4 regions of the Gordonia sp. YY1 genome follow, and region 1 is predicted to be linked to each of the others. Evidence: predicted binding sites of a transcription regulator. Region 1 holds the regulator's gene; each other region holds the start of a gene.

The links. Region 1 encodes LexA, which represses DNA repair genes until DNA is damaged. Its sites were predicted from a motif close to CGAACANNTGTTCG; they were not measured.
Region 2: the regulator LexA is predicted to act here: its motif matches at 4,573-4,586, upstream of BPODLACK_RS01865 (DUF222 domain-containing protein).
Region 3: the regulator LexA is predicted to act here: its motif matches at 4,827-4,840, upstream of BPODLACK_RS22350 (error-prone DNA polymerase).
Region 4: the regulator LexA is predicted to act here: its motif matches at 2,717-2,730, upstream of BPODLACK_RS15410 (DUF222 domain-containing protein).

What each region holds. Positions count from the first base shown of each region.
Region 1 is NZ_WXYI01000002.1:408,326-415,580, reverse strand. Features, by position in the region: gene hrpA (ATP-dependent RNA helicase HrpA) at 1-501, shown strand, start outside; gene nrdR (transcriptional regulator NrdR) at 475-942, opposite strand; gene BPODLACK_RS05110 (LysM peptidoglycan-binding domain-containing protein) at 1,042-1,608, opposite strand; gene lexA (transcriptional repressor LexA) at 1,845-2,552, shown strand; gene BPODLACK_RS05100 (phosphoenolpyruvate--protein phosphotransferase) at 2,530-4,230, opposite strand; gene BPODLACK_RS05095 (DeoR/GlpR family DNA-binding transcription regulator) at 4,365-5,135, shown strand; gene pfkB (1-phosphofructokinase) at 5,132-6,097, shown strand; gene BPODLACK_RS05085 (PTS fructose transporter subunit IIABC) at 6,157-7,255, shown strand, end outside.
Region 2 is NZ_WXYI01000001.1:400,002-407,256, reverse strand. Features, by position in the region: gene BPODLACK_RS01875 (hypothetical protein) at 1-1,458, shown strand, start outside; gene BPODLACK_RS01870 (alpha/beta hydrolase family protein) at 1,722-2,627, shown strand; gene BPODLACK_RS01865 (DUF222 domain-containing protein) at 2,963-4,516, opposite strand; gene BPODLACK_RS01860 (hydrolase) at 4,748-5,584, shown strand; gene galE (UDP-glucose 4-epimerase GalE) at 5,589-6,608, opposite strand; gene rfbB (dTDP-glucose 4,6-dehydratase) at 6,661-7,255, opposite strand, start outside.
Region 3 is NZ_WXYI01000029.1:11,067-18,321, forward strand. Features, by position in the region: gene BPODLACK_RS22335 (DNA polymerase Y family protein) at 1-1,649, shown strand, start outside; gene BPODLACK_RS22340 (alanine racemase) at 1,655-2,740, opposite strand; gene BPODLACK_RS22345 (SDR family oxidoreductase) at 2,737-4,677, opposite strand; gene BPODLACK_RS22350 (error-prone DNA polymerase) at 4,854-7,255, shown strand, end outside.
Region 4 is NZ_WXYI01000011.1:103,753-111,007, reverse strand. Features, by position in the region: gene ribD (bifunctional diaminohydroxyphosphoribosylaminopyrimidine deaminase/5-amino-6-(5-phosphoribosylamino)uracil reductase RibD) at 1-113, opposite strand, end outside; gene rpe (ribulose-phosphate 3-epimerase) at 122-826, opposite strand; gene BPODLACK_RS15410 (DUF222 domain-containing protein) at 1,386-2,645, opposite strand; gene BPODLACK_RS15405 (ArsR/SmtB family transcription factor) at 2,836-3,171, shown strand; gene BPODLACK_RS15400 (SRPBCC domain-containing protein) at 3,168-3,647, shown strand; gene BPODLACK_RS15395 (dihydrofolate reductase family protein) at 3,644-4,294, shown strand; gene BPODLACK_RS15390 (RsmB/NOP family class I SAM-dependent RNA methyltransferase) at 4,291-5,670, opposite strand; gene fmt (methionyl-tRNA formyltransferase) at 5,667-6,626, opposite strand; gene BPODLACK_RS15380 (primosomal protein N') at 6,627-7,255, opposite strand, start outside.

The DNA of each region.
Region 1 (7,255 bases):
TCACCCGAGGCGTTCCGCACCCTGACGGAGAAGATCCGTCCACGGATCACCGAGTCGGCTCCGGAGTATTTCTCTCTCGCGGTGGAGTCGCTCGGCTCGGTGGCGCCGGTACGCGCCGCGATCGACCGTCATGCGGGTTCGCTCGCCGCCGACGACGTCGCCGAACAACTCGACAACCTCGTCTTCGACGGATTCGTGGCCGCCACTCCGCGACATCATCTGGAGAACGTGCCGCGCTACCTCGCGGCCGCCGAGGCACGGTTGACGGCACTCCCGGCTTCCGCCGCGCGAGATCAGGCCGGAGTCGCCGTGATCGACCGCGTGACCGAACGGTGGGCGCAGCGGCTGGCCCAGGTACCCGAACACCGGAAAGCGCACGTCAACGACGAGGCGCAGTGGCTCGTCGAGGAGCTGCGGGTCGGATTGTTCGCCGAACGGCTGGGCACCGCGTTCCCGGTGTCGGAGAAGCGGGTCCTACGAACTCTTGACCGACTCGGCTGAAGCGGCCCGGAGGTCGTCGATCTCGCGCTGGAAGTCCTCGAGGGAGTCGAAGGACCGGTACACCGACGCGAAGCGCAGGTAGGCGACCTCGTCGAGGTCCCGCAGCGGCTTCAGGATCGCGAGTCCCACCTCATTGCTGGGGATCTCGGCCGAACCACTGGCGCGGACGGTGTCCTCGACCTGCTGGGCGAGCTGGGCGAGAGCGTCCTCGGCGACGTGGCGCCCCTGGCATGCGCGCCGGACACCTCGCATCACCTTCTCGCGACTGAACGGTTCGGTGACGCCGTTGCGTTTCACCACCGAGAGGACCGCACTCTCCACGGTCGAGAAGCGTCGCCCACACTCCACGCAGGAGCGGCGGCGCCGGATGGCCTGCCCCTCATCAGCGACACGCGAGTCGATGACCTTGGTGTCGTCGTTCTTGCAGAAGGGGCAGCGCATCGTATCCTCACGCAGGTCACGGGACGCTCTGATGCAGCCGCGCCGCATGCCGGGCCGGTGCTCGGCTGGTCCCTGTGGCATCGAGGATACCGCCCGGCCTCAGTGGTACCGGGGGGTGAGGAGCGGCTGGCCGACGCGCAGCCCGCTCGACGCGAGGTCATTCAGCTGGATGATCTCGTCGACGACGGCCTCACGCGGCATCTCGGGGGCGACCCGCGAGGCGATCGTGCTCAGCGAGTCACCCGACCGAACGTGCACGACCTCGGTGCCGACCGCGGCAGGCGTGACCGACGCGGCGTAGTTCTGGCCGACGACCGCGATGACCCACACGGCCAGGGCGAGCGCGACGCCGGCGAGGACAGCGGTCGCCGTGCGGCGACGCCGGCGGATGACGGCCGCGGGAGCCGCCTCGGCGGGACGCCACGCCGGGACCACCGGTCCACGACCGCGCATACCCACCGGCGACGCGCACTGGGTGGACGCGACGCGGCGGACCCGGACCGCCGATTCCGGCACCGGACGGTTGTCGACGGGCCGCCGGGCGTCTCCCCGACGTGTCGGGCGCGGACGCTCCAGGACGTCGCCGCGGACGGGACCGCCGTGCCGGGCGGGGTCGTGCCGGGCGGGGTCGAGGTGGACGGGGTCGATGAGAGTGGCGGTGCGCATGGTGCCCTCCGTGTATCCGGTCGAACGGTGTTCGTGAGTGGGACCGCGTCGTCCCGGTCGAACTGTTCGAATGTCGATCATCCGTTCGATGAACTGATGTTCGATTTGTAGCACGGCACTCCGACAATTGTCTCGCGACACGTCGAACAAATGTTTGATGCGGTCGGCGTTCTCGGCTAGGCTCGTCGAAAGACAAGCGATCTACCAGCACGTTCGGAATCGAGAGGAACCCGATCATGAGCGATGACGGCGGTAAGCGCACCGGAGCGCGGGGCGCCGACGAGCCCGTCACCCCGGCGGACATGGCGGCTGCCGAGGCGTCGCTGACGCCGCGGCAGCGCGGAGTTCTCGAGGTGATCCGCAAATCCGTGCGAGAACGCGGTTACCCGCCGAGCATCCGCGAGATCGGTGACGAGGTGGGTCTCACCTCGACCTCCTCGGTCGCCCATCAGCTGCGGACGCTCGAACGCAAGGGCCTTCTCAAACGTGATGCCAACCGTCCGCGGGCGGTGAACATCGCGCCGAGCGAACCCCCGACGCCGACCTCGCCGACCGGCGGAGCACTGCCCGAACCCACTTTCGTACCGGTGCTCGGCCGGATCGCCGCAGGCGGACCGATCCTCGCCGAGGAAGCCGTCGAGGACGTGTTCCCACTCCCCCGGGAGCTCGTCGGCGAGGGATCGCTGTTCCTGCTGAAGGTCGTCGGCGAGTCGATGATCGACGCCGCGATCTGCGACGGCGACTGGGTCGTCGTCCGCCAGCAGAACGTGGCCGACAACGGCGACATCGTGGCCGCGATGATCGACGGCGAGGCCACGGTCAAGACCTTCAAACGCCAGAAGGGTCATGTCTGGCTGATGCCGCACAACGAGTTGTTCGACCCGATCCCGGGCGACGAGGCCGTCATCCTCGGCAAGGTCGTCACCGTGATGAGGCGAGTCTGACCTCGTCACTGTCGAGTACCGCGGCGACCGCCGCGCGAGCTGCAGCCGGATCGGTGGCGGCCAGCGCGGCCGCCGCCGCGTTTTCGCAGGTTGCCAGGGTGACCGCGCCGAGCCGGGCGCCGACCGCGGGCGCCGCGACGGGAGCGCTCGACAACGAGGTCACCCCGAGTCCGACCAGCACGCAGGCGAGATGCGGATCGGCCGCGGCCTCTCCGCAGACGCCCACCGGTTTGCCCTGATCACGTCCGGCCCGGGCGACCGTTGCGACGAGATGCAGCACGGCCGGCTGCCACGGATCGGTCAGCGATGCGAGCTCGGCGGACATTCGGTCAGCGGCCATCGTGTACTGCGTGAGGTCATTGGTGCCGATCGAGACGAAGTCCACCTCGGCCAGGATCGCCGGGGCCAGGATCGCCGCGGCGGGAACCTCGATCATCACACCGGCGACGAGTCCACGCTCGCGCACCTGCGCGGCGAATGTCGCCGCCTCGGCGGGTGAGGCGATCATCGGGGCCATGACCCACGGCTGCGCGTCGGCCTCCAGCGCCGCCCGGGCGATCGCGTCGAGCTGGCGCGCGCGGATCTCGGGGTGCGCCAAGGCGATTCGATCGCCGCGCACACCGAGTGCCGGGTTGGCCTCGTCGGGATGGGTCACGAAGCGCAGCGGCTTGTCCGAGCCGGCGTCGAGGGTGCGGATGACCACCTTGCGGCCGTCGAAAGCGTCCAGCACCTCGCGATAGATGCCCGCCTGCTCGTCGACCGAAGGCTCCTCGGCGCGCTCGAGGAAGGCCAATTCGGTACGGAACAGTCCGACACCCTCCACCGGGTGATCGGTTGCTGCGCGGGCCGACGACCCGTCGGCGACGTTGGCCAGGATCGCCACCTCCACCCCGTCGCCGGTGCGACCCGGACCCGACCATCCGGCGACGCGAGCGGCGTGACGCCGATACTCCTCGACTCGGGCTCGCGCGGCGGTGTCATCGGGGTCGACGGCGATCTCACCCGTGGTGCCGTCGACGAGGATCGCCGTACCCGCATCGATCCCGACGAGTCCGGACACCGCGACGACGCACGGGATGCCGAGCTGACGGGCGATGATCGCGGTGTGGCTGGTGGGCCCACCCAGTCGCGTCACGAGGGCAATCGTGGTGGTGGGGTCGAGGCCGGCCGTGTCGGCGGGTGCGAGGTCGTCGGCCAGCAGGATCGAGGGCACCTCCGGCGTGGACAACCCGGGTTCGGGCAGTCCCAGGAGCTCGGCGAGCACGCGGTCGCGGACGTCGTTGAGGTCCGTGACCCGCTCGGCCATCAGGCCGCCCAGCTTGGTGAACACCGCGGCGAACTGTTCGGTGGCGGCAACGGCGGCCGACGGTGCCGGCGTACCCCTGGCGATCAGGGCCGACGCCGCACCGATCCAGCCGCGGTCTTCCGCGAGTCCGGCGGTGGCGGCGAGTACTTCCGCGGCGACGCCGGTGTTCTGCGACGCGCGCTCACGGAGTCGCGCGGCGACGACGCCTGCCGCCGCAGTGAATCGTGCGACCTCCTCCGGGCGCTGGTCCTCGGAGATCTCGACACCGGCGCCGAGCGCCTCCGCACTGTGGTCGGGACGGCGTCCCGGCCACAGTGCGGGTCCATGAGCCACACCACCGACGACCGGCGTCCCCGTCAGAATCTGCGTCATGTGACCACGGTTACAAATTTGGCTTGACTTGTCAACATAAAAAGGCGTAAACACAGTTACTACAACATTCAAAGCCACATATTCCCACATTTCGCGGTGGCCGAGTGAGCAGGAACGATCAGAACGGAGCCGGTGTGTACGCCGAGGAGAGACAGCAGGCCATCGCCGAGGAGGTTCGCGTCGCAGGGCGCGCCTCGGTCGCCGAGCTCGCCGCGAAGTTCGACGTGACCAGCGAGACGGTTCGGCGCGACCTGGCCGTTCTCGAACGCGGCGGGCACCTGCAGCGCGTCCACGGCGGTGCCGTCCGCCCCGAGGTGATGCGGGTGATCGGTGAACTCGGCATCGCCGAACGGGAGACCGAACAGATCGAGGAGAAGGCCGCCATCGGCCGCGCCGCCCTCCGTTTCCTGCCGCCCGACGGCGGATCGGTGCTCTTCGACGCCGGCACCACCACGTTCCGTGCCGCGGAGGTCATGCCGCGGGACCGCGATCTGACGCTGATCACCAACAGCCTGCCGATCGCCGGGTTGCTCGCCGGCCGCCATGCGGACGGTCTGCACGCCCTGGGCGGTCGCGTCCGCGGACTCACCCAGGCCACGGTGGGCGCCGAGACGGTCGCCGCACTGGGACGGCTGCGCGTGACGACCGCATTCATCGGCACCAACGGCCTCAGCGAAGCGCACGGTCTGTCGACGCCCGACCCCGACGAGGCGGCGGTGAAGGCGGCGATGGTTGCCGCGGCCCGACGCGTCGTCGTCCTCGCCGACAGTTCGAAGATGGAGCGCGAGGAGCTGTCGGGATTCGCCGGCATCGACGACATCGACGTCCTGATCACCGACTCCGGTATCGATCCGAGGTTCTCGGCCGCCCTGTCCGCCCGCGGCGTCGAGGTCGTGATCGCATGATCCTCACCGTCACAGCCAATCCCAGCGTCGACCGCACCCTCGAACTCGACACCCCGCTCCGGCGCGGCGAGGTCCAGCGAGCCGGTGTGGTCCGCGCCCAACCGGGCGGCAAGGGCGTCAACGTGGCCCGCACCGTCGCCGCCGCCGGACTACCGACCCGGGCACTGCTCCCGGCGCGTGCGGGCGACCCGCTGCTCGCCGCCCTCGACGAGCTCGGACTCCCCTACGACGCGGTCCCCGTGGACGGCGAGGTGCGCTCGAACGTGACCATTGCCGAAGCCGACGGCACCACCACCAAGATCAATGCCCCGGGCGTCAGCCTGACGGCGGCTCAACTGGCCGCGCTGAGCGCACTGATCCGCACCTACGCGGACGGCGCGGACTGGGTCACGCTGTGCGGATCACTGCCGCCCGGCGTACCGGAGGACTGGTATCGGACCGTCGCCGACGCCCTGGTCACCGCCGGTTGCCGCGTGGCGGTGGACACCTCGGGAGCACCGCTGCGTGCGGCCGCCGCCGGACGAGTCGACCTGATCAAGCCGAACGAGGACGAACTCGCCGAACTCACCGGCACCGATCCGGCAGAGTTGCGGGAATCGCTCTCCCGCAACGACCTCCGTCCCATCGTCGCCGCGTCCACGGCGCTCGTCGAGCAGATCGGCGGCGCCGTGCTGGCCACGCTCGGGGCACGGGGCGCGGTCCTCGCCACCGCGGCGGGCGTCTGGTGCGCGACGCCGCCACCCACCGTTCCGCGCAGCACCGTCGGCGCGGGTGATTCCTCCCTCGCCGGATTCCTCGTCGCGCAGACGCGTGGCGCGTCGGCTCCCGACTGTCTGCGGTCCGCCGTCGCCTACGGTTCGGCCGCCGCCGCACTGGCGGGCACCTCCTCCCCCACCCCCCACCACCTCGACCTGTCCGGGGTCACGGTCACGGAACTCTCCGGGGCCGCCCCGATGAACTGAACCGAATCCCCCACCGGGCACCCGACCACTCCGCCCCTCTCCATGCCGAAGGACATCCCATGACCGAGCAGATCATCACCGCCCAGACGGTGAGTCTCGACGTCGACGCCGGTGCAGACCCCGCCGCCGTCATCACCACCCTCGCCGACGCCCTGGCCGCTGCCGGACGGACCACCGACCCCGCCGATCTGGCCCGCGCGGCACTCGAGCGGGAAGCCAAGTCGGCCACCGGGCTCCCCGGCGGCATCGCCATCCCTCACGCGCGCACCGCATCGGTGACGACGGCGAGCCTTGCCATGGCGCGACTGTCGCGCCAGGTCGACTTCGGGGCACCCGACGGGCCGGCCGACCTCGTCTTCCTCATCGCCGCCCCCGAGGGCGGTGCGGCGGCGCACATGAAAGTGCTGAGCTCCCTGGCGCGTTCGCTGGTCCGCCCCGACTTCGTCGCGTCCCTCCGCGCCGCCGAGAACGACGAACGCATCATCGAACTGGTCACCGAGGCCATCGATCCCGACGCCAAGAAGACCGAGACCACGACCGCAACCACTTCCCCGGCAGCGCCGATGGCGCCGGCCACGGACACCCCGGTCACCGCCCGGACGCCGGCGCAGAACCGGCCGCACATCGTCGCGATCACCGCCTGCCCCACCGGAATAGCGCACACCTACATGGCCGCGGACGCGCTCAGGTACGCCGCGGACCGTGCCGATGTCGACTTCGCGGTGGAGACCCAGGGCTCGTCGGCCACCACGCCGTTCGACCCCGAGGTCATCGCGAACGCGGACGCCGTCATCTTCGCCACCGACATCGGGGTGAAGGGCAAGGGTCGCTTCCACGGCAAGCCGGTGATCGCCTCGGGCGTCAAACGAGCCATCAACGAACCCGATGCGATGATCGCCGAAGCCGTTGCGGCCGGACGGAACCCGGACGCGGCGCGGGTGACCGACGACGGCGGCACCGAGGGCGCCGAGACCGGCGCGTCGTCGGGTGTCGGACTCGGTGCGCGCACTCGTCAGGCACTCATGACCGGTGTCAGCTACATGATCCCGTTCGTCGCGGCGGGCGGCCTGCTCATCGCGCTCGGCTTCCTGCTCGCCGGGTACGAGATCGCCAACAGCACCCTCGACAGCGCCGGGTCCCTGAACGACGCCGTCTACA
Region 2 (7,255 bases), on a different contig from region 1:
CCCGTCGTGAATCCTCAGGCCGGGAAGGTGGTCGCGCACTCGGGATTCGACGTCAAACGCGACGGCTTCTCCTTCGAGAACTGGGGAGACGACGACGCCCTGCACCGGCGCGGTCTCACCATCGACGGCATGCGTGCGGTCTTCGGCGACGAGGTATGTGCCCGGATCGTGCTCGGCGTCTGCTCACCGACCACCGTCGCCGAACTCGTGCAGAACGAGTTCAACGAGTCGATGACCGGGGGCCACTGCTACGGCATGGCGGCGCTGGCAGGTCTGTACAACACGAAGCGCCTGAGCCCGTTCCCGCTGGCGATGCCCTGGCAGACGGTCTACAGCATGCCCGCGTCGGGTCCTCTCGACGAGCTGATCGCCCGGATGTTCATCACCCAGGGCTTCCCGCCCACGGATCTCGCCATGTCCGAGGTCTCGGTGTCGCAGGCACTGACCAAGCTCCGGAACGCCTGGTCGCGCAACGACAACTACATCCTCGCCATCTTCACCGATGACGAGCAGACGGCCGGACACGCGATCAACCCGGTGGCGATTCGGGATCTCGGCGACGGCAAGCGCGGCATCGTGGTGTACGACAACAACTTCCCGGGTGTGGAGAAGATGGTGGTCGTGGATCCGGCCGCCGACACCTGGTACTACTCGACGGCGACCAAGCCGTCCGATCCGACGATGCTCTTCCAGGGCTCGCAGAAGAACAAGTTGGTGCTGGTCCCGCTGGCCACGGTCCTGGCGCGTCATCAGGATCCCGATCTCCGCACCGACGACACCGTCGTCGTGGTGACCGACACGAACGGTACGGCCAAGGGGGTCGGTGACGTCGACTGGGATGTCCGTGTCACCGATCTGTCCGGCAAGCCGATTCCCGGTGTGGAGCAGAAGATCCTGTTCAACAACGACAACACCGCGCGGTTCATCGTCCCCGCCGGCAAGCGTTTCCGCGTCGTCGTCGACGCTGTCGAGGCCGGACGTACCGCCGACATCAGCACGACGGTCCTGAGCAGCGGTGGTGCGGTGGCGGTCGGGGATCTCGAGGTTCCCGCCGGCGCGACGTCCGCGCTCGATGTCGATCCCGTTCGTCACGCGATCCGGGTGAGTTCGTCGGCACCGACGACAGCCCGGTTCGAGGTTGCGACCGAGGATTCGCTGCGTTCGGTCTCGACCCAGACCTCGCAGCTCGCCATCGGTCCGGGCTCGTCGGTCTCGGTAGGGGCCACGTCGCCCGTCGGCGTGACCGTGCAGACCGAGGGTCGTGCGCAGAAATTCCGGGTCGCGGTCGAACGCAGCGACACCATCGCCGACCGGAGCGCGGTCACACAGACTCCGGTCACACTCCGGCCGGGTGCGAAGCTCGATGTGCCGGTGGATCTCTGGACGGGGTGGACCCCGCTGACCGCAACGGTCCGCGCCGGTGGGTCGACCACCGCCGTGCCCCTGTCGGTGAAGTGATCTCGCCGGCAGTGACGCCGGCGAAGTGAAGAACAGATCCATCCGGGACATTCGACGCCGATCGCGTGGGCGGTGGCGGCGAAGCCGGCGACATCGTGGTGCCGACACTCGGGACCGGTTGCGACAGAATGCGTGATGGCCTCGTGGCCGGAAAGGCAGGCACTGAATTGTTGCCTTCGTTGACCCTGAGCGACTCCCGGCGAACCCGCTGGTCGCCTGTCCCACTTCGATTTCTGGGTGTCGCACTCGCCGCGGGACTGGGACTGACGGCGTGCAGTGCCGACGACCCGGCGGTCTCGGGTCCGGTCAAGACCCAGGCGACCGAGGAGGTGCAGTACCTCGACGACGTCACCATCCACCGGATCGAGTACCCGACACCCAGCGAGGCCGACAGCGATCAGAACTGGGCCGAGTTGTACCTCCCGAAGGGCGAGCAGCGGGTCGACTCGATCCCGCTCGTCGTTCTGATCCACGGCGGTGCCTGGCAGAGTGCGTTGGGCGCGGACATCTTCGATCCGCTGGCTCGTGATCTCGCCGAGCGCGGCATGGCGGTCTACAACGTCGAATACCGGCGGGTGGGTTCGGGCGGCGGCTGGCCGACGACCTTCCGCGATGTCGCGAGTGCGCTCGACCACGTGTCGGTGGTGGACAAGCAGTTCCCGCAGATCACCACGGATGACGAGCTCGTCGTCGGACACAGTGCCGGCGCTCAACTCGCGGTGTGGGGTGGCACCAGGCACAAGCTGGAGGACGACGAGGTCGGTGCGCGGCCGGTGTTCCGGCCGACCCGGGTGGTGTCGCTCGCCGGACCTCTCGACATGGTCTATGCCGCAACACATGGCGACGATCGGATCGTGACCGCCCTGGGTGGCTCGCCTCGTCAGGTGCCGAAGCGCTACACCATGGTCGACCCGATCCAGAACATCGATCCGACGACACCGGTGGTGGCCGTACACGGCACCAAGGACCGCATGGTCTCGCCGGTCAACTCGAGCCGCTACGTCGATGCCGTCGTGAGGCAGGGTGGTCAGGCCGAGGCGGTGCTGATCCCGGGCGGTGACCATGGCTCGGTGGTGACCTCGACCGCGCCCGAATACCCGCAGGTTCTCGACATCATCACCGGCGTCTCGGCGGCAGACCTCGATGACGTCGATGACGTGATCGACTGACGCAGCGACCACGGACCTCCGATTCGACTTCGGCCCGGTTGCATGAACTTTCGCTCGATGAGGTGCCCACCCTCGCTCTCTGAGGAGCCCACCTTTGCTCCCTGAGGTGCGAGGAGCGTTAGCGAGTGGTGCCCACTTGCTCCCTGAGGTGTGAGGAGTGTTGGCGGTGAGTGGCCACTTGCTCTCTGTGGTGTGAGGAGCGTTAGCGAGTGGTGCCCACTTGCTCCCTCAGGTGTGAGGAGTGTTGGGGGTGTTTGCCCATCTGCTCCCTGAGGTGTGAGGAGCGTTAGCGACGAGCCTCGAAGGGCCGGTGACCGTCCCTCGCCACGCTTGCTTCACACGCGCGGGTATGCGGCGGCGAGCATTATCGAGGCGAGGGTGGCTTCGGCGTCGGAGGCGTTGCGTAGGTCGATGATCTGGCGCAGCTGAAGGCGCGACTGATCGCCGGACGCCTCATCGGGCCCGTGGATTTCGGTGCGCACCTGTTCAAGGTGCTCGATGAACCGTCGGGGTATGTCGGGTCGCCGGTTCACACGTTCGGGGTTGGGTGGCGCGCCGGGTTCGGCGTTGAGCCGCCAGACGCAGCGGCCCTCATCGGGCCCTTCCCGGACCATCCGGGTGGTGAACTGTCCGGGCTGGTCGCCGACCATGCGATTGTGTTTCGGGCAGGCCGGGGCGAGGTCGGTGATGTCGGTGAGGCCACCCAGACCCCAATCGAGTTGGGCGTGGTGCATTTCCACGTGTGCGGCGGCTATGCCGCAGTCGGGTGTGGAGCAGACCTCGCCGTCGGGTCGGGCGAAGGACACCAGTCGCTGTTCGCGGGTCGCCAGCCGTTTGCCGCGGCCGAAGTAGAGCGGGACGGCGGTGGCGTCTTTGAACACCGCCAGCCAGGGTTGGGCGTCGGCGGCCATGTCGATGAGGTCGGGGATCGGGATCAGGGTGCCGGTGGCGGTGGTGGCGAACCCGGCTTCGCGGACCAGATCGTTGAGGTCGGCTTTGACGATCACCTGTATCGGCAACCCGCGGTGACTCTTGCCGAGCAGGCCGTCCTCGAACACAGCCTTCAGCAAGGCGTTGAACGCGTCGTGGTTGCGCTGCGCATCGCTGCGATCATCACGTGCGGCAGCGGCTTCGACCATCTCGGGGTCGGCATTCTCGATCGACCCGTGCGGTGATTCGGGGTCGTCGGGGTTGTTCATGCCGGGTTTGGCCCAGACCGCGAGCAGCATGGTGATCCGCGCGAGGAGTTCGGGTGTGAGGTCGGCGGACATCTTGGCGGTGCCGTCGGCGCGTTGCCGGTTGACCGACAGTTTGCGACGGCGTTTGCGGTCGGTGTCGTCGGCGAGTGTTCCGTCGGGGTCGAGGTGGGCCAACAGGCGGGCGCCGAGGGCGGTGATGTCGGCGGGGGTGTGGTCGACGGCGATTTCGGCCATCTGTCGTTCGGCGGCGATCTTCACGTCGTGGTCGACGGCGTGCGGGATCTGGTCGAGCACGTCGAGTACCGCCCGGATGTGGGAGGTGTTGATCTTGCCGTCGGCCAATGCCTCGGCCAGAGCGGGGTGTTCGGGTTCGAGCGGTTCGCCGGTCGGGCTGAGGTGGGTGGCGGTCGCGTGGCGTTGTTTGGTGCGGCGCATGGGGTCGGCCACGCGCAGGCGGTGGGTCATGAACTGGGTGATGCTGCGGTGCCCGGTTTTATGGGGCAGGTCGCGGTCGGCGATCTCGACGATCTGCCGGTCGCCGGCGAAAGTGAGTCGGGCGATGGCGCGTTCGGTGTCGGCGGCGACGTCGACGAGCTCGGCATCGGAGCATTGTGTCAGGTCGACGGTCTGCAGCTCGGTGGTGATCCGGTGTAGTTCTTGCACGAGTTCGGAGGCGCGGGTCGACGGCACGACGTCGGAGTTCGAGATCTCGATCAAGACGGTCACCCCCCCCGATGCCGTTGTTACGAATGTATGTTCGAGCGTACGCCTGAATATCAAGGCGTGCAACGATTGTCGATGGAGTTCGTGTGCAAATCTTCTGTCGGTATGCACTGATATAGTGCTGACCCACGTCGGTCCGATGGACCACATCCCTCGGAGATCAGGGCCCGAGGCTGGCAACGGGGTTAGCGTCGAGTCATGCAGCCGTGGATGTGTGTCTTCTGCGCGAACGAGTACGCGCCCGACGCGGACCTTCCCGAGGTCTGTCCGATCTGCGACGACGACCGGCAGTGGATTCCGACAAGCGGACAACAGTGGACCCGACTCGACGAGGACGCCGACAATGCGCTCGACGTCGCCGAGGTCGAGCCGGGCCTCACCCGACTTTCGCTGAGGCCGTCGGTCGGCATCGGCCAGCAGGGATTCCTGGTGGCCACTTCGCAGGGAAACATCCTCTGGGAACCACCGGGTTTCGTCGGTCCCTCTCTCGTCGACCGGCTGGTGGAATGCGGCGGCGTCGCAGCCATCACGGCCAGTCATCCGCACCTCTACGGCGCCAGTGTGTCTCTCAGTCACCGGTTCGGTGGGGTGCCGGTCTACTACAACGATCTCGATCGTCGATGGCTGACCCGGCCGGATCCTGTCGTCGAGTTCTGGTCCGGCGACGCCGAGATCCTCAACGGGGTGCGAATCATCCAGTGCGGCGGGCATTTTCCGGGTAGCGCGGTCCTGCACCTGCCGGGTGCCGCCGACGGTCGGGGAGCGTTGCTGACCGGCGACACGATCAAAGGCGTCATGCAGCCGGGGATGGTGACCTTCATGCGCAGCTACCCGAACATGATCCCGTTGTCGCCCAGACTCGTTCGTCAGATCGCCGACCGGGTCACGGCACTACCCTTCGATCGACTGTACGACGCGTTCGGCGTCGTCGTCGACGAGAACGCACGCGAGGTCGTCGAGACGTCGGCCCGCCGCTACATCGGGTGGGCCACCGACGAGACCGTCGATCCCGACGATCCGTACGCCGATCGGTGACGGCTCAGGCGTCCGGATAGCCCGTCGGGTTTCCCGACTGCCAGCGCCAGGTGTCGGCGCACATGTCGTCGATCGTCTTGGTGGCGTGCCAGTTCAGGTCGGCGTTCGCGCGGGTGGGATCGGCGTACGACGCGGCGATGTCACCGGGCCGGCGCGGTGCGATCTCGTACGGAATCGGCTTGCCGCTCGCCTTTTCGAAAGCGTGCACGACTTCGAGGACCGAAACGCCTTGTCCGGTTCCGAGGTTCCACGTCGACATGCCGGTATGACCAGTGCTGATGCGGTCCAGTGCGGCGACGTGCCCGGCCGCGAGGTCGTCGACGTGGATGTAGTCGCGAACGCCGGTGCCGTCCGGGGTGTCGTAGTCGTCGCCGAAGACCGACAACTTCTCGCGCCGGCCGACGGCGACCTGCGCGACGAATGGCATCAGATTGTTCGGGATGCCCGACGGGTCCTCACCGATCTGACCGCTCGGGTGCGCACCCACCGGGTTGAAGTAGCGCAGCGCCGCGATCCGCCAGGCGTCGGAACTGGCCGCGACGTCGCGCAGCACCTGCTCGATCATCACCTTGGTCCAGCCGTACGGGTTGGTCGCCGACGTCGGGAGGTCCTCGGTCATCGGCAACTCGGGGTCGGCGCCGTAGACGGTCGCCGACGACGAGAAGACCAGCGTGTGCACGTTGTGGCGTTCCATCGCCCGCAACAGCGAGAACGTCGTGCCGAGGTTGTTCTGGTAGTAGTCCAGCGGCTTGGCCACCGACTCACCGACCGCCTTGTACCCGGCGAAGTGGATCACCGCGTCGACGTCCTCGTGGGCGAAGAAGTGCTCGGTCTTGTCCACGTCCGCGAGGTCGAAGGCGTGTACCGGGATGGAACGACCGCTCAAGGCCTCGAGCCGACCGACGACCGTGGGCTTGGCATTGCTGAAGTCGTCGACGATGACGACGTCATGTCCGGCGGAGACCAGCTGGATCACGGTGTGCGAGCCGATGTAGCCCGCGCCGCCGCTCACGAGTACGCGCATGTGAACACCGTAGGGGGCGGAACTGCGAGAACGCCAAACGACCGGCCGCGAACTAGCCCGTCACCCGCTCGGTGGCGGCGTATTTCTGTTCGACGGCGTCTTTGGCGGGTTGCCACCAGCTGGTGTTGTCGCGGTACCAGTCGATGGTGGCGGCCAGGCCGGCGCGGAAGTCGACGTAGTTGGGTTGCCAGCCGAGTTCGGTGCGCAGGCGGGTGGAGTCGATGGCGTAGCGGCGGTCGTGGCCGGGGCGGTCGGTGACGAAGTCGAAGGCATCCTTCGGCTGGCCGAGGAGTTCGAGGATGGTTTCCACGACGGTGCGGTTGTCGACCTCGCCGTCGGCGCCGATCAGATACGTTTCGCCGATCCGACCCTGGTCGATGATGGTCCACACCGCGTCGTTGTGGTCGTCGACGTGGATCCAGTCGCGCACGTTGCGGCCGTCGCCGTAGAGCTTGGGACGTACCCCGCAGAGCACGTTGGTGATCTGGCGGGGGATGAACTTCTCGATGTGCTGGTACGGGCCGTAGTTGTTGGAGCAGTTGGAGATGGTGGCGGCCACGCCGAAGGAGCGCACCCAGGCGCGCACGAGCAGGTCGGAGCCGGCTTTGGTCGCCGAGTACGGGCTCGAGGGGTTGTAGGCGGTGGCT
Region 3 (7,255 bases), on a different contig from region 1:
GGCGGACTCTCGCACTCTGGTGCCCGGACTGGCCGGCGATGGCGGCGGCCGCCGAGGCCGATCTGCCGCCGTTGCATCCGGTGGCGGTGCTGTCGGCGAACCGGGTGGTCGCCTGTTCGGCGACCGCCCGGGCCGTCGGCGTCCGACGCGGCATGCGCAAACGCCAGGCACAGGCGGTGTGCCCGGAGATGACCGTGGTCGCGGCCGACGAGGGTCGCGACGGCCGGCTGTTCGATCCGGTGGTGGCCGCGGTGGCCGAGGTGATCCCGACCCTCGAGGTGCTCCGGCCGGGTCTTCTGGTGATCCCCGGTGATCGGGCGGCGCGCTACTTCGGCGGCATGGAGGCGCTCGCCGAGGAACTCGTCGACGTGGTGTCTGCCTGCGGTATCGAATCGCAGGTCGGCATCGCCGACGAGATCTTCACCGCGGTCCTCGCCGCGCGGCACGGCCATCAGGTGGAACCGGGTGGTGACCGGGCTTATCTCGCCGGGCGTCCCGTCGCCGATCTCGCCCTCGAACCCAGCATGAGCGACCCGTCACGTGTCGAGCTGGTGGATCTGTTGCGGCGCTTGGGGATCGGCACCATCGGCGCTTTCGCCGAGATGGACATCGCCGACGTGGCCACCCGATTCGCCCGCGATGCGGTGCTCGCGCACCGTCTGGCCAATGCATTGCCGGGGCGCGTGCCCTCAGGCCGGCATCTGCCGACGGAACTGGACGTCGACCACACCTGCGATCCGCCCGTCGACCGCATCGACGTCGCGGCGTTCATCGGACGTACCCTCGCCGAGAAACTGCATCGTCGTCTGCGGGACGCCGCGGTCGCCTGCACCCGACTCACCATCGAAGCGATCACCGAACGCGGCCAACAGCATTCGCGGACGTGGCATTGTGCACAGCCACTGACTCCGGAGACGACCGCGGACCGCATCCGCTGGCAGTTGGAGGGGTGGCTGACCGGTGGGCGGCGGGGGAACGGCGGCCGGGGAACGAATGGCGGGGGAACGAGTGGACCGGGCAAGGACACCCGTCCCGACTCGCCGATCGTGCGGCTGCGGTTGATACCGGTGGAGGTCGTCGAGGCCGGTGCCCTGCACTATCAGCTCTCCGACGCACTCTCCGGTGGCACAGCGGTCGACCCCGACGTCGAAGAACGCGCCCGTCGCTCACTCGTCCGTATCCAGGGACTGCTGGGTGGCGATGCGGTCCGTATCCCGGTGCTCAGCGGTGGGCGCGGACCTGCCGAGCAGATCACGATGGTGTCCCTCGGCGACGAACGGACACCGCGCCGCGACCCGTCCGCACCGTGGCCCGGCCACCTGCCGCAACCCACCCCGACAGTGCTGGTGGAGACGGCTGTCAGTGTGCTCGACGCCCTCGGCCAACCGGTGCGGGTGACCGACCGGGGAGCGTTCACCGCCGAGCCGGTGACCGTCCGGCTGTCGGAGTCGCCGGGTGGGGGGAAGAGCCGGAAGACGAGCTGGGGGTTGTGCTGGTGGGCCGGCCCGTGGCCGGTCGGCATGGACCGTGCATCCGCGGCAGGGACCACCGAACTGATCGCACGGGCACAGGTGCTGCTCGACGACTCACGCGCTCTGCTGCTGTGTTACCGCGGTGGGGAGTGGATCGTCGAAGGGGTCTACGAATGAGGTCTTCAGCTGTTACGACCCCGCGCGATCACCGGCCACCTGGTGTCCGAGCCGTCGATCGCCACCAGCTCGTCGACCAGGTTGACCGCGTTGCACACGTGGTTCGGCACCACGCGAACGAAGCTCCCGATACCCGGGATGTCCTCGTCGGGAGACTCCGCCGGGAACTCCACCACCGCATGATGTTCCGACAGCAGCACGATGCGGGCATCGTGATGGTCGAGGAGCCGGCCGTACCCGGTGGCCCAGGGTGCGCGGTCGGCGCCGAGGATCTTGCTGCCCGCGTCGAGGACGATCCGGTGGGCGTCCCGGCGCACCACCGTCGCGACCGCGGTCAACGCGACCTCGTCGAAGCCGCACGAGCCGATCTCCACCTGCTGCGCGTCGTTGAACGGATACACGCCGGGGCGGATCTCGGTGAGGACATCCGCATGTCCCGCGTCGAGGAAGCCGACCGTCGGGGTCGAACCGCCGCTCCGGACGCGGGGGTCGACGCCGTTCGCGCGCAACCCGGCGGCCGCCGTCGCCAGCGCGGCCACCTCCTGCTCGGCCGCGGCACGTCGGGTGTCACCGAGACCGTAGGAATGGCCGGGGAAGGTGAACACGCCGATGACGTCGAGTCCCGCCGCGACACCCGCCTCGGCGACGGAACCGGCCAGTTCCGGGGCGACGCCGGTGCGGTGCTGACCGGAGTCGACCTCGACGAGCACCTGCAGGCCGGCCGTGCCGAGCGACCTGGCGAGATGCCGGGCGCCGGCGAGCGAATCGACCCCCACTCGCAGACTGACCCGCTCGGCGAGCGCGCGCAGTCGAGACGCCTGGACGGCGTTCGGCCACAACGGGTATGCGATGAAGATGTCGGTGCACCCGGTGGCATCGGAGGCGTCGGCGAAGGCTTCGGCCTCGCCGATGGTCGCCACGGTCAGCCCCACCGCGCCGTGATCGATCTGAAGGCGGGCGATCTCGGCGCACTTGTGGGTCTTGGCGTGCGGCCGGACGTCGACGCCGACGTTCCGGGCTGCTCCGGCGAGTGTGGCGAGGTTGCGGTCCAGTCGGTCGACGTCGACCTCCAGGTACGGGGTGTCGATCACGCGTCGCGACCACCGGAACTGCGGGGACGCCCCATGGCGGCCGCCGACTCGCCGAACAGCAGGTACTCCTGGTGCAGGATGCGGGTGGTCAAATCAGGGGTGTAGCGATGCCCGAGTTCGGCGATCGTCCCGACGACCGAACTGACCCGTTTGGGCCGATCGATGATGGCGTGCAACACCCGGGACGCGGCCTTGTCGACATCCCAGGTGCCGGGCTGGTTGTCGTACGCCTCGGTGGGGGAGATCATCCGCGTCTTCACCAGCGGCAGACGCACATTGGAGAATGTCACATGATCGGAGACGGTTTCGGTGCCGGTCACATCGCTGAACGCCTCCAGCGCCGCCTTCGACGCCGCATAGGCGCCGAAGCGCGGACCGCGGGACTGCACCGCGATCGACGTCACGTTGACCACATGTCCCGACCGCCGGGCAACCATGTGCGGCAGGAGTCCGAGGATGAGGTTGACCGCGCCGAAGTAGTTGACCGCCATGACCCGGTGATAGTCGTGGGAGCGTTGCACCGAGTTCACGGTGGCGCGCCGGATGGACCGGCCGGCGTTGTTGACCAGCACGTCGACGTGACCGTGCTCCGCCAGTACCGATTTGACCAGCGCGTTGACCGATTCCTCGTCGGTGATGTCGCACTGATACGCCACCGCACGGCCGGGCGGGATGCCCTTCTTGCTGGTCGTCGAATTCAATTCGGCGGCGGCGGAATCGAGTTCGTCGGCAGATCGGGCCACGATGATCACGTTGGCGCCACGTGCGACGCACATCCGGGCGGTGGCCTTCCCGATGCCGCTCGACCCGCCGGTGATGAGAATGTTCTTGCCCACGAGAGGGCCGCGGGGGTCGCGACGCCGGTTGCGGGAACGGTCGAGGTGCGCAGACCAGTACTGCCACAGGCGGGGTGCGTATTCGGCGAATTCGGGGACACCGATCCCGTGCTCGTGGAGGACGGCGATGGTGGCGTCGGAGGAGAAGTCCACCGGCAGCGACACCGCGTCGAGCACCGCCGGTGGGATGCCCTGTTGGGTGGCGAGGAGATTGCGGCCGACGCGGGCCGGTCCCATCGCGGACAGCGCCAGTACCGGCTCGACCATGGCGTGGGGGACGGCGTCGAATCCCCGGGGTGCACCGAAGGACGGGGCGAGCGCGTTGTACATCTCGGTGATGGTGAGCGAACGCCGGTCCCCGAGGTGGAACACGAGTCCGCTGCGCTGCGGTTCCACGGCGATGAGCGCCACCATGGCTGCGGCGACGAAGTCGACGGGCACCATGTTGAGCGTGCCGAGGTCGGGCATCGGCAACCGCAGCTTCGACGGGAGACGTCCGAGCGCCGCGAGGTGACCGAAGAAGTAGTAGGGGCCGTCGATCTTGTCCATCTCGCCGGTCCGTGAGTCGCCGACGACGATCGAGGGCCGGTACACGCGCCACCGCAGGCCCTCGCGTTCGCGCACGACTCGTTCGGCCTCGAACTTGGTCCGGTGATACGCAGTCGGAAAGCCTTGCCCGACTTCGAAATCGGTTTCGTCGAAGCGGCCGCGGTGGTCGCCGGCCACCGCGATCGAGGAGACGTGATGCAACAGGGCGTCGTGGGCGATGGCGAAGTCGGCGACGCGTGAGGTGCCGAGGACGTTGGCGGCCCGTTGCGACTCGGCGCCGGCGGCCATGTCGTAGATCGCGGCGAGATGGACCACGTGGTCGAAATCCGGCAGGTCGTTCGCGTCGAGGCCGAGGCCCGGGCTGGTCAGATCGCCGACGACCGGGGTCACTCGATCGGCGGCACCGAGGTCGTCGAGCAGGGCGGTGAACGTGGATCGAGAGGATTCGCGCACCAGTGCGTGGATGGTCGCGTCGGGGTCGACGGTCAGAAGACGATCGATGACGCGCCGGCCGATGAACCCGCTGCCTCCGGTGATGAAGTAGCTAGTCATGTAGGGATCCCGTCATGTGAGCGGGCATGCCACCCGCTGGATGTCCCGTCCCCCGATGGGAGATGGAATCTGTCTGGTACTCAGAGTTGCACTAACTCGAGCCGGACGCAACGGCCTACGGGGATCGGCGGGGAATCCGGATGTCAATTCGAACTCGTGTTCGATAGACTGTTCGGGTGGGCTGGGATCAGGGACCACCGACGTGGTCGGAGATGGAGCGGGTGCTCTCCGGTCGGGCACCCGACGGCGGACGTCCGGGTACCGCCTTCGGTCCCGATGACAGCGACCACGCGATGTTCCCGGGCGACGGCGGCGACAGCCCCGCCTGGTCGCGCAAACGTGGTGCGTACCAGGCGGATGACATCACGCGGGGATCGTCGTCGGTGGCATACGCCGAACTCCACGCCCACAGCTCCTACAGCTTTCTCGACGGTGCGTCGATGCCGGAGGAACTGGTCGAGGAGGCGCAGCGGCTCGGTCTGGCGGCGCTGGCCGTCACCGACCACGACGGCTTCTACGGGATCGTCCGGTTCGCCGAGGCCGCCCGCGAATTCGGGATGCCGACGGTCTTCGGTGCGGAGCTGTCGCTGGAGCCCGACATCGCACGAACCGGACACAACGATCCCCCGGGAGAACACCTGCTGGTCCTCGCCCGTGACGGCGAGGGTTACCGCCGGCTGTCGCGGACGATTGCCGAGGCGCACATGGTCGCGGGCGAGAAGGGCTTGCTGCGCTACGACCGCGACGCCCTGGCCGGTGCCGGGGACGGGCATTGGCTGATCCTCACCGGCTGCCGGAAGGGCGCGGTCCGACGCGCGCTGGACCGCGGCGGCGTCCCGGCCGCGGAGATCGCGCTGCGGGAGATGATCGAGACCTACGGCCACGGCAACGTCGTCCTGGAGCTCACCGCCCAGGCCATGCCCGACGACGACGAACGCAACGCGGTGCTCGCAGGTCTCGCCGCGCGCGCCGGGGTGCCGACGGTGGCCACCACCGGTGCGCACTTCGCCGCGCCCCGACGCCGCCGGCTGGCGATGGCGATGGCGGCGGTTCGGGCCCGCACCGACATCGAGACCATCGCGGGCTGGATGCCGGGCGTGGCCGGCGCGCATCTGCGCAGCGGCGACGAGATGGCACGGCTGATGCCCGCGCACCTCGACGCGATCGACAACGCGGCCGGCCTCGCCGCCGATTGCGCCTTCCAACTGGGCCTGATCGCGCCGGAATTGCCGCCGTTCGACGTGCCGGAGGGTTACACCGAGGCCAGTTGGTTGCGTGAACTCACCATGACCCGCGCCCGGCGCCGCTACGGCACGCCCACCGAACATCCGCAGGCCTACCGGCAGATCGAGCACGAGCTCGCCATCATCGAGACCCTCACGTTCCCCGGCTATTTCCTGGTCGTCGCCGACATCGTCGACTTCTGCAAGGCCAACGACATCCTGTGTCAGGGCCGGGGGAGCGCGGCCAACTCGGCCGTCTGTTACGCCCTGGGGATCACCAACGTCGACCCGGTCGCCAACAAGCTGCTGTTCGAGCGGTTCCTGGCCCCCGAACGCGACGGGCCGCCCGACATCGACGTGGACATCGAGTCCGACCGTCGTGAGGAGGCCATCCAGTACGTCTACCGCCGGTACGGCCGGGATCGCAGCGCGCAGGTCGCCAATGTCATCACCTATCGCGGTCGCTCGGCCATCCGGGACATGGCGCGGGCCCTGGGGTATGCGCCCGGTCAGCAGGACGCCTGGGCGAAGTCCCCGGACACCGCACCATCGGACGTGACCGATCTGGCCGGTGAGATCCTCGGTATGCCACGGCATCTGGGCATCCACTCCGGTGGCATGGTGATCTGCGACCGGCCCATCGCCGACGTCTGCCCCACGGAGTGGGCGCGGATGGAGAACCGCAGCGTGCTGCAGTGGGACAAGGACGACTGCGCGGCCATCGGGCTGGTCAAGTTCGACCTGCTCGGTCTCGGCATGCTCTCGGCGCTGCACTATGCGATCGACCTGGTCGCCGAGCACAAGGGCATCGAGGTCGACCTCGCCACGCTCGATCTCGCCGAACCCGCGGTCTACGAGATGCTCTGCCGTGCCGATTCGGTGGGCGTGTTCCAGGTGGAGTCGCGCGCGCAGATGGCGACCCTGCCGCGGCTGAAACCGCGGTGTTTCTACGACCTGGTCGTCGAGGTGGCGCTGATCCGTCCCGGTCCCATCCAGGGCGGCTCGGTGCATCCCTTCATCAAACGACGCAACGGGCAGGAACCGGTCACCGTCGAACATCCGTCGATGTTCAAGGCCCTCGAGCGGACTCTGGGCGTGCCGCTGTTCCAGGAGCAGCTGATGCAGCTGGCCGTCGACGTCGCGGGCTTCGACGCCTCCGAGGCCGACCAGCTGCGTCGGGCGATGGGCTCCAAACGGTCGCCGGAGAAGATGGAACGCCTGCGCCAACGCTTCTACGCCGGCATGGAGCGACTGCACGGCATCACCGGCGACACCGCCGACCGCATCTTCGAGAAGATGGCCGCCTTCGCCAATTTCGGCTTCCCGGAGAGCCACTCGCAGAGTTTCGCGTCGCT
Region 4 (7,255 bases), on a different contig from region 1:
AGGGTGCCGTCGGCCGCCAGGATCACTGCTCCGACAGGAGGATTGGGTGAACTGACACCCATGGCCGCATACGACGCCTCGATGGCGCGATCCATGGCGGCGGCGATGTCCACGAGGTGCGTCAGACGTCGCTCTTGGCGCGCGCCCGGGCGGCGGATTCGCGCAGGGCGGCGACGGCCTGGCCCGGGTCGGCGGCACCGTAGACGGCCGAGCCCGCGACGAAGCAGTCGATTCCGGCCTCGGCGGCTTCTTCGATGGTGTCGGCGTTGATGCCGCCGTCGATCTCGACGAGCAGCCTCAGGTCCTCGGCGTCGATGAACTTGCGGATGGCGCGGGCCTTCTCGAGGACCTCGGGCATGAACTTCTGTCCGCCGAAGCCGGGTTCGACACTCATGATCAGCAGGGTGTCGAAGTCGCGGAGGATCTCCAGATAGGGATCGAGCGGGGTACCCGGCTTGAGCGACAGACCGGCCTTCGCGCCGGCGGCGCGGATGTCGCGGGCGACGCCGATCGGGTTCTCGGTCGCCTCCGCATGGAAAGTGACGTTGTACGCGCCGGCCTCGGCGTACGGCGGCGCCCAGCGCTCGGGGTTCTCGATCATCAGATGGCAGTCGAGCGGGATGTCGGTCGCCTTCAGCAGGCTCTCGACGATCGGCAGACCCAGGGTCAGGTTCGGCACGAAGTGCGCGTCCATGACGTCGACGTGCAACCAGTCGGCGCGGGTGGCACCCGGCTTGGCGACAGCGGCCGCCTCGTCGGCGAGATTCGCGAAGTCCGCGGACAGGATGGACGGGGCGATCATGGGCGCGTTACCGGCGGTGCACATGGTGAACAAGTGTAGGACGAGGTGGGGTCTGCGGACGAAAGCGCTCGGGTGTCTCAGACCCCGCCGGCCGGCCACCCGGGGGACGGCAGAAGCGTCGGCCAGGGCTGCAATCCCTCTTCGACGCCAACCGCGGGCAGATCCGGGTTCGGGGGGAGGGCATCGCACGCCACGATATCGGCCCGGTTCTCGGGTCCGACGCCGAGTCGGTCGTAGAAGGTGACGTGCCAGTTTCCGAACACGGAATGCGAAGGAGCCCGCCTGGCGCCTTCTTGTTTCGCTGACGGGCTTCCGCTCTCCGACCGCGTGAACTCGATCGTGACCGATCCGTGGTACGCGATACGCCGGGAACTGAGGGCCAGTCCTGAGGCACACCACAGCCCGCAACTACGACCGCGAGGAGTAAGCACCCGACGAAATGGGCTCTCCCAAAACGATCCGCCATCAGGTCCGTTCCCCCGTCCCCGGCGCAGACGCTCACGACGACACGCCACGTCAGACAACCTAATAGAGCCTACGAATGTCGGGAAGTGTCATCCACAACCCGGACTCGACCGAAGACTCAGGCCACCGCGAGCAACTGCAGAAGCTTCGTTTCGATGCCGCTTCGTCTGGGGTCTCGATGCCCGACGACCGGCGGTGCAGTACTCCGATGTCGTGCACCGGTCGGAGTGATGACGTCGATGACCCGGATGTCGCCGGCCACGCGGACCGAATATGTCCAGCCATCGGCCTCTTTCGCACGATTGTGGGTGACGCAGATGCCGTCGGCGTTGGCCTCGCTCGTGGGACCGTCGTGACGATGGGGTTTCGCGTGATCGATCTCCGTGATGGGCGCACCGCAGTACGGAGTGCGGCACCGCTGATCTCGTAACCGGATGAAGTGCGCGAGTGCGGGAGGGAACCCGCGGGAACGGGACTCCATCGTCACCAACGCACCATCGGACGGACGTGCATAGAGGCGACGCAGCGTCGAGGCGGTCTCACCATCCGGCGAAACCGAAGCAGAGACAAGTTCCCGCGCCACTTCTGCCGGAACAGGTCCGTACCCCACCACTTCCGCGGCCGAATCGTTCAGCCCGAGCAGACACTCATCGGACATCATCATGTCCACCGCAACCGGAACAGGCTCTGCGGCAGCGCGACCGGTGACGCGTTCGACCAGCGTGTCGGCCATGATCTGGGCGTGGGTGCGATCGTCTGCACCGAGCACCGAATCGGCGTGCTTCTTGAGCGCGGCGTACACCGAGATCCCCTGCGCCATCGGCAACAGCGCCGACAGCTTGGTCATCAGATCGGGCGCCGGCCGCACGCTGACGCGACGATCTTTCTCGGCCTTGGCCTTTCGCGCGACCACTGCCGCCGGCTCGAGTTCGTAGGCGTGACGCTTCGCCCGGGCTTCGATCTCTCGATCGGAAGCACCCACCAGGGCCTGACGGTCGTCACACACCCGCCGGTCGATCTCCTCCCGCGATTCGCGAGTCAGATAAGCGGTTTCGCGGACGAGGATCGTGGCTCGCCATTCTGTCAACACCCCGTCCGTGAGTGCGGCCATCGTGTGCGGCATCTCGTGCGCCAGAGCACGAGCGAACCCGAGGTACTGACTCCCCTTCTGCGGTGAGGCCTTGCGCGCCAGCCCGACTTCAGCGGCGAGCCCTCGACCCCGTCGCTGCTGCGGTACATTCCGCGCCGCCTCATCGTCAGCACGCAACTGATCGAGATTAGCGGTCTCACGCACCTGGGCCGCAGCGCACGCCGACTTGATCTCCTCGAGCAGAGTCAGCCGCTCCACCGACTCGGCCTCGCCAGCCCCCGCAGCCATGCCGGCAAGGAGGCTCACGAGGGCGCGCAAGTCGCCCGTTGCCGGCCTCCGCGTTTCCGCTACATCGGTTTCGTACATACGTTCGATAGTACCTGAATACCCACTGCTCCGCCGCGCCTTTCCACAACCACTTCTCACCCAGATCACTTAGCCGTTGAGTTCAGCGACAAACCATGCAACACTTAGCCACGTGGCAAACAGTTCGGTCACGCTCGACGAGATCTTCGGTGCGCTGGCGGACCCGACCCGCCGCGCCGTCGTCGAACGTCTCGGGCGCGGCCCCGCGACAGTCGGAGAACTCGCCGGCCCCTTCCCCATGACGCTCCCCTCCTTCATGAAGCACCTGAAGGTCCTCGAGGAGAGCGGACTGGTCATGACCAAGAAGACCGGCCGAACGCGGATGTGCACGCTCGACCGGCGACGCCTGCGACGCCTGCAGACCTGGCTCGAACACCAGCGCACCACCTGGACCGAGCGCACTGACCGACTCGAAGCCTTCGTCACCGAGCCCGAGGAGACACCATGATCGACCCCGAACTCGACCTCACCCTGCAACGCATCATCCGCGCACCGCGACAACGGATCTGGGATGCCTGGACGCGTCCCGAACAGCTCGCGCAGTGGTGGACGCCCTCCCCGACCGTCACCCGGGTCGAACGACTCGAGCCACGTCCCGGCGGCGCTCTCGTCACGCAGATGAGCGACGACGGCGAGACCTTCGTCCCGCACATGGACGCTGTCTTCTTGGTCGTCGACGACAACGAACGCCTGGTGTTCACCAATGCCATCGACAGCTCCTGGCGTCCCGCAGAGCCCGCGCCGGTTCCCATGACCGCCGAGATCACCTTCGCCGAACACACCGACGGAACCCAGTACAGCGTCGTCGTACGCCACGGCAATCCATCCGATCGCGACCGACATCATGAACTCGGCTTCTACGACGGCTGGGGCTCGGCGACCGCGGCGCTCACCGAACTGGTGGAAAGCGAGGCCCGGCAATGAAGATCACCATCACCGAATTCATGACTCTTGACGGCGTCACCCAGGGACCCGGATCGGCCGACGAGGACACCTCCGACGGCTTCTCCGCCGGCGGATGGCTCGTGCCGCACATGGACGAGACCTTCATCCGGAAGGCATCGGCGTGGCTCGACCTCGCCGACGGACTGCTCCTGGGGCGTCGAACCTACGAGGCCTTCGCCCGCGACTGGCCGCAGATCACCGACCCCGGAGACCCGTTCACGGAACGGATGAACGGCCTACCCAAGTACGTCGTGAGCAGCACGCTCACCGAACTCCCGTGGGGGCCCGCAACTCTCCTCGGCGGCGATGCAGTGGCAGCGGTGTCAACCATGCGATCGAAGTCTGGCCGCGAACTCCAGGTCCACGGCAGCAACACCCTCGCCGGGTCGCTCCTCGAAGCCGGTCTCGTAGACGCGCTACGCCTGGTCGTCGCCCCGACAGCGCTCGGCACCGGCCGACAGTTGTTCGGTCGCAACGCAACCAGCCTCGGATTCCGGCTGAGACACCAAACGGCAACGCCCGCAGGACTCCTGATCCTCGAATACGAACCGACCGGCCAAGCCGCGGTCGCCGACTACCAAGGCGTCGCAACAGTGACAGGGTCTCAGCAGGACACTGACTTCTAGTCCCTGGTGAGGACCGCCATGAACATCGCGTCGGTGCCGTGGATGTGCGGCCACAACTGCACATGCGGACCATCGCCGAGCAGTTCCGGTCCGAGCTCTCCGACGGTCACCAGCGGGCGGGCGTCGAGCTGACGAGCGCCGTCGACCGAGGCCAGTACGTCGGCGACCACCGCGGTGGTCTCGGCCGGATGCGGCGAACAGGTCGAATAGACCACGATGCCACCGGGTTTCACGAGCCGAAGCGCCTCGGTCAGCAACTGCTTCTGCAGCACGACGAGCTCGTCGACGTCGGCAGCGGTTCGGCGCCAACGCGATTCGGGCCGGCGACGCAGCGAGCCGAGCCCGGAACACGGCGCGTCGAGCAGGATGCGGTCGTATCCCGGTTCGAGACCACTCGACCGGGCGTCGGCGACATGGATCGTCACCGGCAGGTCGCTGACCACCTTTCGGATCAGCTCAGCGCGATGCTTCGACACCTCGATCGCATCCAGCCGGGCGCCGTCGATGTCGGCGAGCGCACCGATCAGCGCGGCCTTGCCGCCCGGGCCGGCGCACATGTCGAGCCAGCGGCCGGAGTCGTCGGCGACCTCGGCGACCGTCACCGCGCGCGCGATAAGCTGGCTGCCCTCGTCCTGCACACCGGCATAGCCATCACGGATCGCATCCACGTCGCCCGGATCACCGCTCGGCAGATACACGCAGTACGGCGAGAACCTGCCTTCCTCTCCCCCGCTGGTCAGCGCCAGCTCCTCGGCGGTGATGTAACCCGGCCGGGCGACCAGATGTACGGGCGGACGTTCGTCGTCGGCAGCGAGTGCCGCCTGCAACTGGCCTGCCGACCCGCCGAGGGCATCCCGGAACACCTCCGCGATCCAGCGGGGATGCGCATACTGGAAGGCAAGGTAGCCGACGAGATCCTCGGCGGGCGACGGCGCGAGCTCGTCGACCCACATCTCCTCGGTCTTCTGCGACACCTTGCGCAGCACGGCATTCGCGAAACCCGAAGGTCCCATCCCGTTCTCGGAACGCACCAGGTCCACCGACGTCGACACCGCGGCATGGGATCCGACGCGCGTACGCAGCAATTGGTAAGCGCCCAACCGCAGCACATCGAGCACCGGGCCGTCGATCTCGCCGACGGGACGCTTGGCCGCCGAGGCGATCACCGCATCCAGCAGCCCCTGGGCCCGCGCCGTGCCGTAGGCGAGTTCGGTCGCGAAGGCCGCGTCGCGACCTTCGATCCTGCGGTCCCGCAGCATCTTCGGGAGAACCAGATTCGCGTAGGCATCACGTTCACGGATCGCGCGCAGCGTGTCCCGCGCCGCGACGCGCGCCGGGTCCAGATCCTTCTGCCGGAACTTCCGGTCCGCACTCATCCCAGCACCGTCCCATCGGTCAGTCGGGCACCACGGGCCCAGTCGGCGGCCGGCATCGGCTTCTTGCCGGGCGGCTGCACGGAGCCGAGTCGTACCGGCGTCGAACCGGTACCGACGAACACCGCCTTCTTGGTCACCGCGATGACCCCCGCGGCCAGAGGCTCCGCGCGTACCGATTCCGGCAGCGACGTATCGTCGTCGGCGACGGGCCGCACGGGGCCCACCTTGATCCTCGCTTCGTCGAGACTCGTCCACGAACCGGGTGCCGGGGTGTAGGCGCGAATGAGGCGATCGATGATGTGCGCGGGCAGATCCCAGCGGATCCGCGCATCCTCGACCTCGACCTTCGGCGCGTGGCTGACACCGGCAGCGGGCTGCGGTTCCGGGACGAGTCCCCCGGCCTCGATGCCGTCGAGCGTGTTCACCAGTAGACCCGAGCCGGCCTCGGCCAGACGCCCGAGAAGATCACCGCTGGTGTCGGTGGGCCGGATGGTCTCGGTGACGACGCCGAACACCGGCCCGGTGTCGAGACCCTTCTCCAGGCGGAAGGTGCTCGCACCGGTCACCTCATCGCCCGCGGCGATCGCTGCCTGCACCGGCGCGGCGCCACGCCAGGCCGGCAGCACCGAGAAATGCAGGTTGATCCAGCCGTGGGCCGGGAGCGCGAGAAGATCCTCCGGCACGAGTCCGCCGTAGGCCACCACCGCACCGCAATCCGGGGCCCAGCGTCGCAGAACCTCGGCGACGTCCGGCTCGGACATCCGTCGCGGGGTGATCACCTCCAGGCCGTGCTCGTCGGCGAGCACGCCGATCGGTGACCGCACGACCTTGCGACCACGCCCCGACACCGCGTCGGGCCGGGTGATGACGCCGACGACCTCATGTGACGGCGAGTCCAGCAGGGCCTGCAACGACGGCACGGCCACCTCGGGGGTGCCGGCGAAAACGATGCGCATTCATCCGATCGTAGGCGGGTCCACCTGAACCCGGATCGGCCCGGTCTGCCGGTGCGTGTTGCGCCGCGCCTGCCCCGCGGCGAGAGCCTGCGCGAGGAGCCGTCCGTGCTTGCGCGGCAACCGCACCAGGATGCGGTCCATCTCGTCGTGCGCGGCGGCCTCCCACTCGGCGCTACCGGCCGGCGGCCGAACTCCCGGTGGAAGCGGCACGGGCCCGAGCACGTCCGACCCCTCGGGTAGTTCGAGATGTTCGACGAAGTCGGTGATCACCTGCGTCGGACCGTCCACCGACGCCATCGTGACCGCCGGCGGGAAGCCCAGTTCGACACGCTGATTCAGCTGCAGCGACGCGAAACCGACCGGATCCCAACGGATCAGCGCCTGGACCGGCGCCAGCGTCGAGTCGGCGACGATCACCACGCGACCTCCGTCGCCGTGCGGTCGGACCATGCCGGCCAGCGCCATCCAGCGTCGCACCGCGTGTTCCTCCGCACGAAGATCGGCGCGGTCGAGTTGTGCCCACGTGTCGACGACGATCGCCGCCCCGTAGCCGTCCGGGGCGACCGGTTCGGCCCCCGGTGTCGCGACGACGAGCCGTGCGCCGGGCTCGATCTCGTCGATGATGGTGT